Regions from separate parts of the Microbulbifer sp. SH-1 genome, predicted to be linked through region 2. Evidence: predicted binding sites of a transcription regulator. Region 2 holds the regulator's gene; each other region holds the start of a gene.
The links. Region 2 encodes sigma-54, which starts transcription at its own class of promoters, with help from an activator protein. Its sites were predicted from a motif close to TGGCACANNNNTTGCNNT; they were not measured.
Positions count from the first base shown of each region.

Region 1 (4,831 bases), 180 kb from region 2:
GGCGGTGTTGGAGACGGTGTTGGTGCGGCAGCGGTGACCGCTGATACGCGCCGCCGGGTAAAAATAAGCGTTGTCCGCGTGGAACATGGCGCGGTCGACGACACCGTCGGACAGGTCTGCGCTGTGGCCACAGAGCGCCGCCAGGTCCATCTCGACGCCGCGAATGACACCATTCGTGTCGAACCCCACGCGATACTGATTCCAGAAGTCGTGGCGCTTGCCGGTCTGTGTCATATCGTCGCGGCGTGGCATGCGGTATTTCACCGGGCGCTGGTTGCGCACGGCGAACACCGCGGCCATGCAGGCGAGTGCAGCGGCCTGGGATTCCTTGCCACCGAAGGCGCCCCCCATGCGCCGCACTTCCGCCTGCACCCGATGCACGGGCACAGCGAGTACCTGCGCTACCAGTTTCTGCACCTCCGCTGGATGCTGGGAGGAACTGTAGACTCTTACACCGCCGTCCTCGTTGGGCACTGCAATGCTGATCTGACCTTCCAGATAAAAGTGCTCCTGGCCGCGCAGGTAGATGTCACCCCGCAGCTGGTGGTCGGCATTGGCAATGGCGGTATCGACGTCGCCGCACCTCAGAGTTTGGCTCGGCAGCACGAGGTCTTTCTGATTCAACGCTTCCTGCACCGTCAGGCGAGGCTGTTGCGCGCGATAGCGTACTTTTACCTGTGCGCAGGCACGCCGTGCGGCCTCCAGGGTAGTGGCGGCAATCGCCACCACCGGCTGGCCAACATAATCCACGCACTCGCCGGCCAGCAGCAGGTCGCCGTGGAATACCGGTGACACATCCGGGCTGCCGGGAATATCCGCCTGGGTAATGATATCCACCACACCGGGCGCGCAGCGCGCGGCATCGAGTTCGATATTTTCGATCAGTGCACAGGCCTGTGCCGCGCCCACGGTCGCCAAGTGCAGCATGTCCGGCGGTTCGGGAATATCGTCCAGGTACTGCGCGCGGCCGGTAACCTGTTTGTAGGCAGACTCATGGGCGACGGTCTTCTGAATGCTCGCATCTAGCGTGTCAGCACGCGCAAGCGCCTGCGGCAGTCTACGCATGGCGTACCTCCGCCGCGCGTTTGCCAATCCTTTGCTGAGGGAGACTCTGCCAGGCGCTGCGCAGCAGGTTTTGCGCGATCTGCATTCGGTACGCCGCGCTGGCGCGGACGTCGCCAATGGGCTGCAGGGTTGTGGCGATGGCGGCCAGCGCGGTGTTGAGAGCGTCTTCATCTTCCAGCGCGCGCCCGAGCAGGGCCGATTCGGCGGCTGCAACCCGCACCGGGGTCGCCGCCATTCCTCCGAAGGCAATACGTACCTCGGTAAATACTTCGCCGCATTTGCCGGCACCGGTGCGCAGCCGGATGGCCGCCATAACCGCAGAGATATCATCCTCGCGGCGTTTGCTGACTTTGTACGCGCGGTGGAAGTCGCTCAGAGTGTGGGCCGGGAACCGGATCTCGGCCAGGTACTGCGCGTTCCCAAGCGCTGTTTTTTTGTAACCGCGGTAAAAGTCCGACAGGGGCATGTGATACTCGTTACCCTGTGCATCGGCGAGGGTAACGAGAGCATCCAGCGCGAGTAGCAGCGGCGGGAGATCCGCGATGGGCGAGGCATTGGCGATATTGCCGCCGAGGGTGCCGCGGTTGCGGATCTGGCGCGAGCCAATGCGTTCGAGCAGAGTGCGGATGCTCGGGGAGCGATCGGCAAAAAAAGATTCCATCTCGCGGTAACTCAGCGCTGCACCCAGGTGAATAAAACCGTCGCGCTCGTCGATACGGCGCAGCTCCGCCACCCGTGACAGGTCAATTATTGTATTGAGCGGGCGGCAACGTTGGGTGACTTCCAGCATGAGATCGGTACCGCCGGCGATCAGGTGCGCGTCGGGATTTTCGGCCAGTGCCTGCTGCAGCTCTTTTCGATTCGCTGGCTGGAAGTAACCCGGCGGCGTTTCGGTGTGGCCGATACTGGCCAGTTGATCAATTTGCGCTTGTGCGTCGAGGCGGTGCGACTCGTCTGGTGCGCGCACCATTTTCAGACCCGCGTCGATAATCGGCCTATAACCCGTACAGCGGCACAGGTTGCCCGAGATGGCCTCGCACACCTGTGTGCGATCCGGTTGCGGGCCATTGTCGGTGAGCAATTGCTGATAGAGGCCGGCGAGCGACATAACAATACCGGGGGTGCAGAAGCCGCACTGGGAGCCGTGGTGTTCCAGAATTTCCCGTTGCGCCGGGTGCAGTCTGCCGCTGTTGGACAGGGATTCGATGGTGACGAGATGGCGGCGGTTGGCGGCGGCCAGCGGGGTAATGCAGGCATTGACAGCGCGGTACCGGATACGCCCGTCCTCAAGCGCGCCGAGCAATACGGTGCAGGCACCACAGTCGCCCGAAGCGCAACCCTCCTTGGTGCCGCACAATCGCCTGTATTCGCGCAGATAGCGCAGCAGGGTGGTGTCTGCGGCAAGCGAGTTTTCCTCGACGAGTTCGCGATTCAGAACAAATTTCACCGGTGGCTCCTGCTGCCCGTGTTCACAGAATCCGGAAGGTGTGCTTCCGTTATCCAGCACTCAAGCAAAAAGCTGGCCAAGTGGACAGGTTTTTATGGGCGGCGCCATCCCAAGGCAAGGGCCGCCTTTGTACTCTGTGGGACTGTTTCCGGTGACTGGAATTTTTGTCGCGTGCAATAGCATCCGGACCGACAAGTACAGCATGCAAAAGTTGACCAGTTGGTTTAAAAATTGCAACAAATGTAGAGAACGTTGGAACAACAGTTGGCACTTCGGTGAACGAATATGCAAAGAGTGGTGGAGTACTTCAATTTGGGGCCGGCGGCGTCGGTGAGCGGGGTCCAGCCTGCAGACTTTTGGCGCCGCGAGCTACTCGCGGGGCTGACGACCTTCCTTGCCATGGCTTATATCACCGTGGTCAATCCGGCCATGCTCGCCGAGGCCGGGATGGACTTCGGTGGGGTGTTTGTGGCCACCTGCCTGGCGGCGGCATTTGGCTCGATTCTTATGGGCCTGCTGGGTAATTACCCGGTGGGACTGGCGCCGGGTATGGGCCAGAATGCCTTTTTTACCTACGCCGTGGTGTTGGGCATGGGGCATCCGTGGCAAACAGCACTGGGGGCGGTATTCCTGTCTGGGATACTTTTTGTTGCGCTAAGTCTGTTGCCATTTCGCGAATGGCTGATCAATGCCATCCCGCGCAATTTGAAATTGGGAATTTCGGCGGGCATCGGCCTGTTTCTGGGGATCGTAGCGCTGAGCAACGCCGGCGTAGTGGTCGACAATCCAGCCACGCTGGTGTCTCTGGGGGATCTCACTGCATTCGGACCGCTGATGTGTCTCATCGGCTTTGTCGTAATCGCGGCACTCTCCCAGCGCGGTGTCAAAGGAGCGGTGGTGATCGGTATCGTTGCAGTCAGCGCCGTGGGCTGGTTGCTGGGGGAAGTGGAATTCAAAGGTGTGGTGGCTTTACCTCCCTCGCCGGCACCGGTACTGATGCAGCTCGATATCGTCGGGGCATTGGATATTTCGATGGTCACTGTGATTCTCACCATGCTGCTGGTGGATGTATTCGACACCGCGGGCACTATGGTGGGGGTGGCCAATCGGGCGGGGCTGGTACGCCCAGACGGCTCACTACCACGCCTGGGCAAGGCACTGCTGGCAGACTCCGGTGCCACTTTGGGGGGCGCGTTGCTGGGAACCTCCTCCACCACCAGTTATATCGAGAGTGCCGCCGGCGTGGAGGCCGGCGGCCGCACTGGTGTAACGGCTATCGTCTGCGGGGTGGCATTTCTGCTGTGCTTGCTGTTTGCGCCACTGGCGCAGAGTGTACCGGCTTATGCCACCGCTGCTGCGCTGTTATTCGTAGCCTGCCTGATGGCGCGAAGCCTGGCAGATCTGGACTGGGGCGACCACAGTGAGAGTGCACCGGCAGTCGTCACGGCACTGGCAATGCCACTGGGTTATTCCATTGCCGATGGTATCGGCCTTGGATTTATTGCCTACACAGGAATCAAGCTGCTCAATGGTCAGTATCGTGAATGCCCTCCAGTGGTTTACCTGGTGGCTGGTATCTTCGCGTTGAAATTTGCTTTTCTGTAAGGAGGCTAGAAACCCTGCTGCACAGCGCCGATGCCCGTCAGTTGTCTTGGCTGGCGGACATCAGATCTCTGTGGTGCCGAAACTGGCAGCAGGGACTACAGCGGGAAACGGATTACCACACCGCCCATGGTCTGACCCAGCTCGAAGTCTTTACGGGGGCTGTCTACATGTTCGTTGTGACAGCTGACGCAGGCTGGGGACACCGCCACGTCGGGGTAGATTGCGGTGAAGTATTCGGTATCGCCGAGCTTCTCGGTACCGTAGAAATTATTGCCGGGATTCTCCACAATAAATTCAAGCCCCTGGCGTTCCAGATCTGTGCGCGGCTTATTCTGGCTGTTGATAGCCCATTGGGAGAGTAGTGCATAGTTGAAACCGGCGCCCTGTTCCGCGACCCGTTCAGAACCCATACGCAGCATCTGCGCCGGTAGCGGCAGGGCTTTGGTGTCTTTCCAGTGCTCATCCGCCTTTATCACCCCTTCTTCATTCTGCAGGCGGTTGACGACATTGTTGGTATAGGCGGCACGGTCAGCTTCAATCACTGCGAAAATGGCATCCGCCATTCGCTGTGGTGCGATGCCCTGTTGTTTTCCGCAAGCGGCAAGTGCCGCCGTTGCAGCCAAGATGAAAGCGCGAATACGCATGGTTTCCCCTCCTGTTGGGATTACTTGTTGGTTTTTATTCGGGCAATCCGGTCACGGATCAAGTTGAACG
Region 1 is NZ_CP046948.1:212,156-216,986, forward strand. Features, by position in the region: gene xdhB (xanthine dehydrogenase molybdopterin binding subunit) at 1-1,065, opposite strand, end outside; gene xdhA (xanthine dehydrogenase small subunit) at 1,058-2,512, opposite strand; gene GNX18_RS00975 (NCS2 family permease) at 2,798-4,117, shown strand; gene GNX18_RS00980 (DUF3365 domain-containing protein) at 4,213-4,761, opposite strand; gene GNX18_RS00985 (cytochrome c3 family protein) at 4,782-4,831, opposite strand, start outside.
Region 1: the regulator sigma-54 is predicted to act here: its motif matches at 2,574-2,591, upstream of xdhA (xanthine dehydrogenase small subunit).

Region 2 (4,831 bases):
CCGGTTTTGTTGCGAAGCTCTGCGACCCAATAGGGGTTAGGCAGGCAGCGCAGGTCGAACACCAAGTCCGCGTCCACCGGTACACCGTGTTTGAACCCGAAGGACTGGAACAGGATCGCCATGCCCGGGGAGTCTTTGCCCACTACGCGGGTTTTAACCTGGTCGCGCAACTGGTGCAGGCTGAGGCTGCTGGTGTCGATCACCAGGTCGGCCATGGCCGCCAGCGGGGCGAGTAGCTCCTTCTCGTGGTTGAGGGCTTCCAACAGGTGGGTGCGGCTGTCGCTGAGGGGATGCTTGCGGCGGGTTTCGCTGAAGCGCTGCACCAGCACCGGCGAGCGGGCGTCCAGATAGATGACGTCGCACTCGATGCCGCTTTCGCGCAATTCGTTGATAACCCGGGGAGCCTGGCGCACATCGTGCCAGAGATTGCGGGCATCGATACCCAGGGCCAGGTGGGTGGTTTCCTGGGGGGGGTGCTCGGTGACGCGGCGAATCAGCTCCGGCAACAGGCTGGCGGGGAGGTTGTCGATGCAGTTGAAGCCAACGTCTTCCAGCAGTTCCAGGGCAGAGCTTTTTCCTGAGCCAGAGCGGCCGCTGATGATCACCAGTCGCATAGAACAAGCGCTCCTTGCTGATTCAGTAGGGCGAGGGGCGCTGCCGCAGGCCGCTGCCCGGGATGGTTATCTGCAGCCGTCCGGTGGCGGCCGGGCGGCGGACAAGGTCGAGGGCTATTATGCCGCCGCCGCGCTGTTGATGGCCAGTGCGTAGAGCTCGTCACTGGTGGTGGCTTCGCGCAGCTTGTCGCGCACGCGGCTGTCGCTGAACAGGGCGGCGATTTCTGCCAGCGTATCCAGGTGCTCCTGGTCGGAATCCTCCGGAACCAGCAGGGCAAACAACAGATCCACCGGCTGGCGGTCGATGGCATCGAAATCTACCGCAGGTGAAGTGGTGCAGAGGACGCCGATGGGGCGCTCGCAGCCGGGCAGGCGGCAGTGGGGGATGGCGACCCCCTCGCCAATGCCGGTTGAACCCAGGCGCTCCCGGGCCACCAGCTGGTTGAAGACGGTATCGGAATCCAGGTCGGGGTATTGTTCTGAGATCGCCTGCGCGATGTTGAGCAATAGCTTTTTTTTGCTGCTCCCCGCCAGGTGGCACAGGCTCAGGCGGGGAGAGAGTAATGCTTCCAATGTCATAACTTACTGGTGATCTGACAGTGCAGGCCAGCCGTTTCCCGGGGGTAACGTCTAGCGGTGACTGCGTAATTTCTCTTTGTGTTTCAGCAGCTGCCGGTCGAGTTTGTCGGTGAGCGAGTCGATCGCCGCGTACATATCTTCCGATTCCGAGTCGGCAAAAATGTCCTTGTTGCCGTTCACATGAACCCGCGCTTCTGCTTTCTGGATAAGTTTGTCGACGGAAAGTATGACCTGGGCGTTGGTGATCAGGTCATTGTGGCGGGAGAGCTTGTCCAGCTTGGTCAGGCAGTAATCGCGAATGGCCGGGGTAAGGTCTACATGGTGGCCACTGATGTTGATCTGCATGGATTTCTCCTCATCGGGTACAACACAAACCGGTCGCACCCCCGCACAGGGCGGCAACCCTACTAGGAAGTGCGCCAGAATGGAAGGATACACTCAATGTACGGGTATTGGTCGGGCAGAAATTGAACGAAGAGTAGTCCTGCGACAGCAAATTGTGACTTGCGCGTCGCGGATGGTCGACCTACACCAGCCGTTTGCGCTCGCTGGATGAGGGTATGCCCATGGACTCGCGATACTTGGCCACGGTGCGGCGCGCCACCTGGATGCCCTGCTTGTCCAGTTCCTGAGTGATCTTGTTGTCTGACAGCGGCTTGCGCGGCTGTTCGGCGTCCACCAGTTTGCGGATCAGGGCGCGGATGGCGGTGGAAGACGCGTCCTCACCGGAGTCGGTGCTCACGTGGCTGGAGAAGAAATACTTGAGTTCGAACACACCGCGGGGCGTGAGCATGTACTTCTGTGTGGTTACCCGCGAGATGGTGGACTCGTGCATACCGATGGTCTCGGCAATGTTGGCCAGCACCATGGGCTTCATGGCCTCAGGCCCCAGCTCGAAAAAGCCCTGTTGTTTCTCGACGATGCAGCTTGCCACCTTCAGCAGGGTTTCGTGGCGACTCTGGAGGCTTTTCAGGAACCAGCGCGCCTCCTGAAGATTGTCGCGCAGGTAGTTGTTCTCGGCAGAGTTGTCGGCGCGACGAATGAGCGCGGCGTAGGCGTCGTTGATGCGCAATTTGGGTGTGGTTTCGGGATTCAGCTCCACCAGCCAACGCTGGTCGCGGCGGCTGACGATCACATCCGGCACCACGTACTGCGGTTCCTCGCCACCGAAGGCCTCGCCGGGATAGGGGGTGAGGGTCTGAATCAGGCGCATCACCTCGCCGAGCTGGGTCTCGCTGAGGCGAGTGCGACGGCTCAGCTGGCGGAAGTCGCGCTTGCCCAATAAATCCAGGTACTGGCCTACCACGACCAGCGCCTGCGCCAGCCAGGGGGTGTTTTCCGGCAACTGGCGCAATTGCAGCAGCAGGCTCTCGCGCAGGTCGCGGGAGCCGCAGCCCACCGGTTCGAACTGCTGGATGGTTTTCAGTACCGCGAGCACCTCTTCCACGTCCACATCCAAAGATGCTGCGAGGTCTTCGATGTTGATGTCGAGAAAACCATTGGGTGCAATGGCGTCGATCAGGGTCTCGCCGATCAGCTTGTCGATCGGGGTCAGTGGAGTGAGGTTCAGCTGCCACAGCAGGTGGTCCTGCAGGCTCTCCACCGCCGCGTTGCGCTGCTCCAGCGCGTATTCCTCGCCCTCGCCTCCAGCGTGACTGCTGTTGGTGTAAATGTCGTCCCAGCGGGTGTCTACCGGCAGGTCATCGGGGATATCGCTGTTCCAGTCGCCGTCGGCGCTGGACTCGGATTCACCGTTGAGGCTTTCGCGGTTGCTTTCGGCGCCATCGTGGGCCTGGTGCTCAATGGTAGCGGGGGTGTTCTGCTCCTGCAGTTGCTCGCCGGCGTGCTCGTCGAAGTCCGATTCCAGCAGCGGGTTGCTGTCGAGGGCGGATTGGATTTCCTGTTGCAGCTCCAGCGTCGACAGCTGCAGCAGGCGGATCGCCTGTTGCAGTTGCGGCGTCATTGTCAGCGAAGTGCCGAGTTTTAACTGGAGTGACTGCTTCATAGGGGGTGTGCCGATATAAAATGCTGGCGTTGCGCCGCTGCGACACATTTGATGCTTGTGCGGCGGCAGATTGCTCATCGCCTGCAGACTACCCCGGGGTAGTGCGGAACACAAGTGGCAAGGGGTGCGAAAACAAGCAATAAGCGTGCCGAAAGAGTTATCTGTTTCGGTCGCTTCGGTCAGAATTGTGATGGGAATCGGTATTCCGGGGTGAAATGCTGATGATTTCACCCGGATGGCGTCAGATGGTGAACTCGTGTCCCAGGTAGACGTCTTTCACCTGTTTGTTCTCGGCCACATCTTTGGGGTCGCCGGATGCGATGATGTGACCCTCGCTGACGATGTAGGCGGTCTCGCAGATATCGAGGGTCTCGCGCACATTGTGGTCGGTGATCAGCACGCCGATACCGCGGTCCCTGAGGTGGCGGATGATCTGCTTGATGTCGTTCACGGAGATGGGGTCCACACCGGCGAAGGGTTCATCCAGCAATACGAAAGCGGGGTTGGTGGCCAGTGCGCGGGCGATTTCCACCCGGCGCCGCTCACCGCCGGACAGCGCCATACCGAGACTTTCGCGGATATGGGTGATGTGGAATTCCTCCAGCAGTGATTCCAGCTGTTGGCGGCGCTGGCTGCGATCCAGATCCCGGCGGGTCTCGAGAATGGCGAGAATATTGTCTTCTACCGACAGGCGGCGAAACACCGAGGCTTCCTGCGGAAGGTAGCCGATGCCCTTGCGCGCGCGGCCGTGCATGGAGAGGCCGGTGATGTCTTCCTGGTCGATCATTACCTGGCCGGCGTCGGCCTGCACCAGACCGGCAATCATGTAGAAGCAGGTGGTTTTGCCGGCGCCGTTGGGGCCGAGCAGGCCGACCACCTGGCCGCTGGACACACTCACCGAGACATCCTTAACGACCTTGCGCTTCTTGTACTGCTTGGCGAGGTGGAGCGCTTTGAGCGTCGGCATAGTGAGTTCCGCTAACTGCGCGGCGGGTTCGCCGCTTTTTCTGACTGTTCGGGTTGTGTGGGTGGGCGGTTACTGGCCGTTTTCAGCCGGCTTGGACTCTGATTTGGCTTCGGGCTTCCAGATCATTTCCACGCGTTCCTTTTCCGACTGGCCCTGGGCCTGCATCTGCTCGCTTTTCAGGTCGTAGTCAATGCGCTCGGCGGACAGGGTGTTGCCATCGCGATCTACAAAGGCTTCTCCACTGAGTTGCAGGGCGTCGCTGCTCACCAGGAATTCGATACGCTTGGCGCGGGCCTTGACCGGGCTGGTGCTCTCTTCCACCTGTTGCTGAAAGTGGGCGGGGGCGCCGGTGGCAACCACCTTGTTGATCTCCCCTTTGGCGTTGCCGTGAACTTCCACACGGTCGGCGCGAATCTGCAGCGAGCCCTGGCTGATGACCACGTTGCCGCTGTACACAGACAGGTTTTTGTTGCGGTTGGCCTCCAGTTTGTCGGCGGACACCTTCACCGGTTGCTCGCGGTCGTTGGGGAGCGCGTGAACCTGAGGCGCCAGCAGTAGTGCGGCGGCAACGGCAGCACACAGGACACTGGCGGTCGCCGGCAGGCGGACACGGCGCAAATCAACGGGGTTCATAGCTGCTTTCCACATTTGACAGAATTTCTACCT
Region 2 is NZ_CP046948.1:33,714-38,544, forward strand. Features, by position in the region: gene rapZ (RNase adapter RapZ) at 1-614, opposite strand, end outside; gene ptsN (PTS IIA-like nitrogen regulatory protein PtsN) at 732-1,193, opposite strand; gene hpf (ribosome hibernation-promoting factor, HPF/YfiA family) at 1,245-1,538, opposite strand; gene GNX18_RS00205 (RNA polymerase factor sigma-54) at 1,720-3,198, opposite strand; gene lptB (LPS export ABC transporter ATP-binding protein) at 3,440-4,165, opposite strand; gene lptA (lipopolysaccharide transport periplasmic protein LptA) at 4,235-4,798, opposite strand; gene lptC (LPS export ABC transporter periplasmic protein LptC) at 4,785-4,831, opposite strand, start outside.

Region 3 (4,831 bases), 1.1 Mb from region 2:
GCCGCACAAAATCGGCCGGAGAACAGAGGGACAGCATCGGCGACAGGGGGTGAAGGAGCAAAAATGGGGTAGGGGATGGAAGAGAGATGGTCGCGGGCACCGGAGAGAGTGCCCGCGGGCGCCGCTTCAGCGCGGCTGGGGCTTCGGCGGGCTGGCGATACCGGGGACCTGCGGCGCCTTCGGCATCTGCGGCGCCTGCTCGGCGGGGAAGTCCGGCACCTGACCACCGGGACGCTTCACATGCACCTGGATTACCTGAGACTGCGCCAGCGGTTGACCACCCGCATCCAACAGCACCGCCTGGATGGTGTGGGTGCCGCGCTCCAACGCGGAGATATCCAGGCTGGTTCCCGAGGAGGTGCCGGACCAGCGCTGGCCATCGATCACCGCGTAGAAGGCGTAGCCGTCCCGGGGCACCGGGTCCAGCGCTACCTGCAGCACGATAAAGCGCTGGCCCGGGGGGATGGTGGCATCGTTTGCCGGGCTGACAATGGCAAAATTCACCGGGCGCTGGTCGTCACTGCGCGCCGCCCGCTCTTCCCGTGCGTCGCGGTCCCGTGGCGACAGCTTGCGCAGCGGCAAAGGGGTGGGTTGCACATTGGTGGGACCAATCGCGATCTTTTCCGCCTTCGAGCCCGCGGGTGCGGTATCGCTGAAGGTGACGCGCCCGTCGGGGCCGACGATCCTGTAGACACTGGTGCCGCCAGAGGAATTCTCACTCTGGGCCTCCGCCGCTGCACCCGAATCCTGAAGCGCCAGTGCCGGCGCTGCCAGTAGCATCACCAACAGTGCAATCCTTGTTGTCATGGGCATTCCCGCCTGTTGCATTCTCAATCTTGTTGTTAAGGCTAGCCATCTGTCACACAAAAAAAAAGCCCACACCGAAGTGTGGGCTTTCCCGTCATCTTTGCACCGCTCTCATCTGAACCGAACCGAGTGCGATGCGCCGACGATACCTGCCAAATTAGCAGGAGTAGTACATATCGAACTCAACCGGGTGAGTGGTCATGTTCACACGCTGCACTTCTTCGCGCTTCAGGGCGATGAAGGCGTCGATGGCGTCGTCGGTGAATACACCACCTTCGGTCAGGAAGGCGCGGTCCTGATCCAGTGCGTCCAGAGCCTGCTCCAGGCTGGAAGCAACGGTCGGGTACTCGGCCAGTTCTTCCGGCTCCAGATCGTACAGATCCTTGTCCGCCGGGTCGCCGGGGTGAATCTTGTTCTTCACGCCATCGAGGCCCGCCATCAGCAATGCCGCGAAACACAAGTAGGGGTTGGCGGTCGGGTCCGGGAAGCGGGTCTCGACGCGCTTGCCTTTCGGACTCGCCACGAATGGAATGCGGATGGATGCGGAGCGGTTGCGCGCGGAGTAAGCCAGGATTACCGGCGCCTCGAAGCCCGGCACCAGACGCTTGTAGGAGTTAGTGGACGGGTTACAGATAGCGTTCAGGGCGCGCGCGTGCTTGATGATACCGCCGATGTAGAACAGGGCAGTTTCAGACAGACCTGCGTAGGCGTCACCGGCGAACTGGTTAACACCGTCCTTGCTGAAAGAATGGTGTACGTGCATACCGGAACCGTTGTCACCTACCAGCGGCTTGGGCATGAAGGTGGCGGTTTTGCCGTAGGCGTGCGCCACGTTGTGCACGGCGTACTTCAGGATCTGAACTTCGTCAGCCTTTTTGGTCAGGGTGTTGGCGCCAACGCCGATTTCACACTGGCCAGCGGTGCCCACTTCGTGGTGGTGCACTTCGATTTCCAGACCCATCTGCTCCATCGCGGCGCACATGGCAGCGCGGATGTCGTGCAGGGAGTCGACGGGCGGAACCGGGAAGTAGCCGCCTTTCACGCCCGGACGGTGGCCCATGTTGCCTTCAGCGAAGCTGGCACCAGAGGACCAGGCCGCTTCCTGGGAGTTGATCTTGTAGAAGGCGCCACCCATTTCGGCACCCCAGGTAATGTCGTCGAATACGAAGAACTCGGGCTCCGGGCCCATCAGTACCTTGTCGCCCAGACCGGTGGACTTCAGGTATTCCTCGGCGCGCATGGCGATGGAACGCGGGTCGCGCTCGTAGCCCTGACCGGTGATCGGATCGACGATGTTACAGCGGATGATAACGGTCGGCTCGTCGGTGAAGGGGTCGAGGAAAGAGGTATCGTCGACCGGCATCAGTACCATGTCGGATTCGTTGATACCCTTCCAGCCGGCGATGGAGGAACCATCGAACATCTTGCCGACTTCAAAGAATTCACTGTTTACTTCCTTAGAAGGAATAGAAACGTGCTGTTCTTTACCCTTGGTATCGGTGAAGCGCAGGTCTACCCATCTGGCTTCGCTCTCTTTGATCAGTCCGAGCGTCTTTGACATTGCAGTCCTCCAAGAATGATAAGTTATGTGTCGCGCCAATTCGCTGTATCTTGTGGCAACAGTAAAAGCAAGGAGTGTGCCAAATTGGGGCAAACTGACTGTAGGCGGCGACTGGCGCGCGGAATACGGCGGCAGCGGCCCTGTTCGGGACCAAATCGGCCGGGCAATGCCCAGAACAACCCCAAGGTAGTCCCAAAATTGGTGCTTTCAAACCCCGGAATGCACCATTTTGGGGCCAAGAAGTCACGCAAGGCACCATAATGGTGCTGCAAGCAAATTCCCGGTAGCGAGTTTATAATTCGCCACCTTTCCCGGGAAGCGGCGAACGCGCTCCCGGCCCCCTATTTCTGTCAATTGCGGTTCCGGCACATCCCCTATGCACTTCGTCGTCAAGTTTTTCCCTGAGATCACCATCAAAAGCAATCCGGTGCGCAAGCGCATGTCGCGCCAGCTCGCCGACAACCTGCGCAAGCTGATGCGCGGGCTCGACGACCGCATCCAGGTGCGCAAGGACTGGGAAAAAATCGATGTCATCGCGCCGGATGCCGTATCCCATCTCGGCGACCGCATTGAAGAGGTACTGGCGCACACGCCCGGCATTGCCAACTTCGCGCGGGTGCAGCAGTTCCCGCTGGGCGACATGGACGACATTTACCACAAGACCCTGTCGGTGTGGGGCGACAAGCTCGCCGGTAAGACCTTCTGCGTGCGCGTGAAGCGCACCGGCAAACACGACTTCCAGTCCCTCGACGTGGAGCAGTATGTGGGCGGCGGCCTCAACACTAATACCCAAGCCGCCGGGGTGAAACTGAAGAACCCCGACATCACCGTCAAACTGGAAGTCCGCCACGACAAACTGAACGTTATCGAGCAACTGCACCAGGGCCTCGGCGGCTTTCCGCTGGGCACCCAGGACCCAGTCATCTCGCTGGTGTCCGGCGGCTTCGACTCCACCGTCGCCAGCTATCTCACCATCAAGCGCGGCATCCGCACTCACTTCCTGTTTTTCAACCTGGGCGGGCGCCAGCACGAGCTTGGCGTGAAAGAAGTGGCGTTCTATCTGTGGGAACGCTACGGCGCGTCACACCGGGTGAAGTTCATCACCGTGCCATTCGATGAAGTGGTGGCGGAAATCCTCGAGCGCGTCGACGACTCACACATGGGCGTGATCCTGAAGCGCATGATGTTGCGCGCGGGCACGGTGATCGCGAAGGAACTGGACGTGGATGCGCTGGTCACCGGCGAAGCCATCGCCCAGGTGTCCAGCCAGACCCTGAAGAACCTCTCGGTGATCGACCGCGTCACCGATACCCTGGTGCTGCGCCCGCTGATTGCCTCCGACAAGACCGACATCATTCGCACCGCGCGCGAAATCGGCACCGAGGAATTCGCCGCGAATATGCCCGAATACTGCGGTGTGATCTCGGTGAAACCCACCACCCGCGCAAAACTGGAGAAAGTCGAGCACGAGGAAACCCGCTTCGACTTCACCATCCTCGACCGCGCCATCGGCAACCGGGTGATGCAGAACATCGACGAGGTAATGGAAGACCTGGGCGAGGATGCCCCGGCCGTGGAGGAGTTCGCCGAGCCGGGCGACGCCGTCGTCATCGACATCCGCCACCCCACCGAGGAGGAAGTGAATCCGCTGGAGCTCGACAACGCCACGGTGGAAACGATTCCTTTTTATCGCCTCAGCACCGCTTTCAAATCCCTAGATAAAGACAAGCAGTACCTGCTGTACTGCGCCCGCGGCGTCATGAGCAAGCTGCATGCCTCGCACCTGTTGGACGAGGGCTACCGCAACGTGGGAGTATTTCGTCCACTGCGGGAACATGAACCCAGGTAATTCTGCCGACACCCTGTTTACCACCTCCCCCAGGCCGCCGGTTCGCGGATATAGCAAACCGGCGCAGAAGTGCTATGGTTGCCCCATGATCAGCCATCACTCTCCGGCCACTTCGGCCCCGCAACATACCGCACGCGCGCCCTTCTCCGGGCGTGCGCTGGCTGCTGCCTTACAGTCCTAGGCCGGGTTTCCGACAGCGCGCGGGAAATCCGGCGCCCCGGTTCCCCGCGCCCCTCTCAATCCCGAATTCACCTGCTTTGCATTGGAGAAGTTATGACTTCGCTGCCCCCAATCATCGTGTCCCGCGAGGATCGCGAACAAATCTACAACCTGCTGGACAGTATCCCCGCGCACAACGAAGTGGTCGAAGGCCTGTACGATGAACTGGACCGCGCCGAGATCCGCGAGGAAAAGGACATGCCCGGCGACGTGGTGCGGCTCAACAGCAACGCGCGCTTTACCAACGAGGCGTCCGGCAAGGTGTACCACCTCAAGCTGGTGCTGCCGGCGAACAAGACCGGAGACCACTGCGTCTCCCTGCTCACCCCGGCGGGCGCAGCCCTGCTCGGCCTGAAAGCCGGCGACAGCATCGAGTGGCCGGTGGCCGGCAAGTC
Region 3 is NZ_CP046948.1:3,575,926-3,580,756, reverse strand. Features, by position in the region: gene GNX18_RS14740 (DUF4124 domain-containing protein) at 127-807, opposite strand; gene glnA (glutamate--ammonia ligase) at 965-2,368, opposite strand; gene thiI (tRNA uracil 4-sulfurtransferase ThiI) at 2,745-4,217, shown strand; gene GNX18_RS14725 (GreA/GreB family elongation factor) at 4,491-4,831, shown strand, end outside.
Region 3: the regulator sigma-54 is predicted to act here: its motif matches at 2,433-2,450, upstream of glnA (glutamate--ammonia ligase).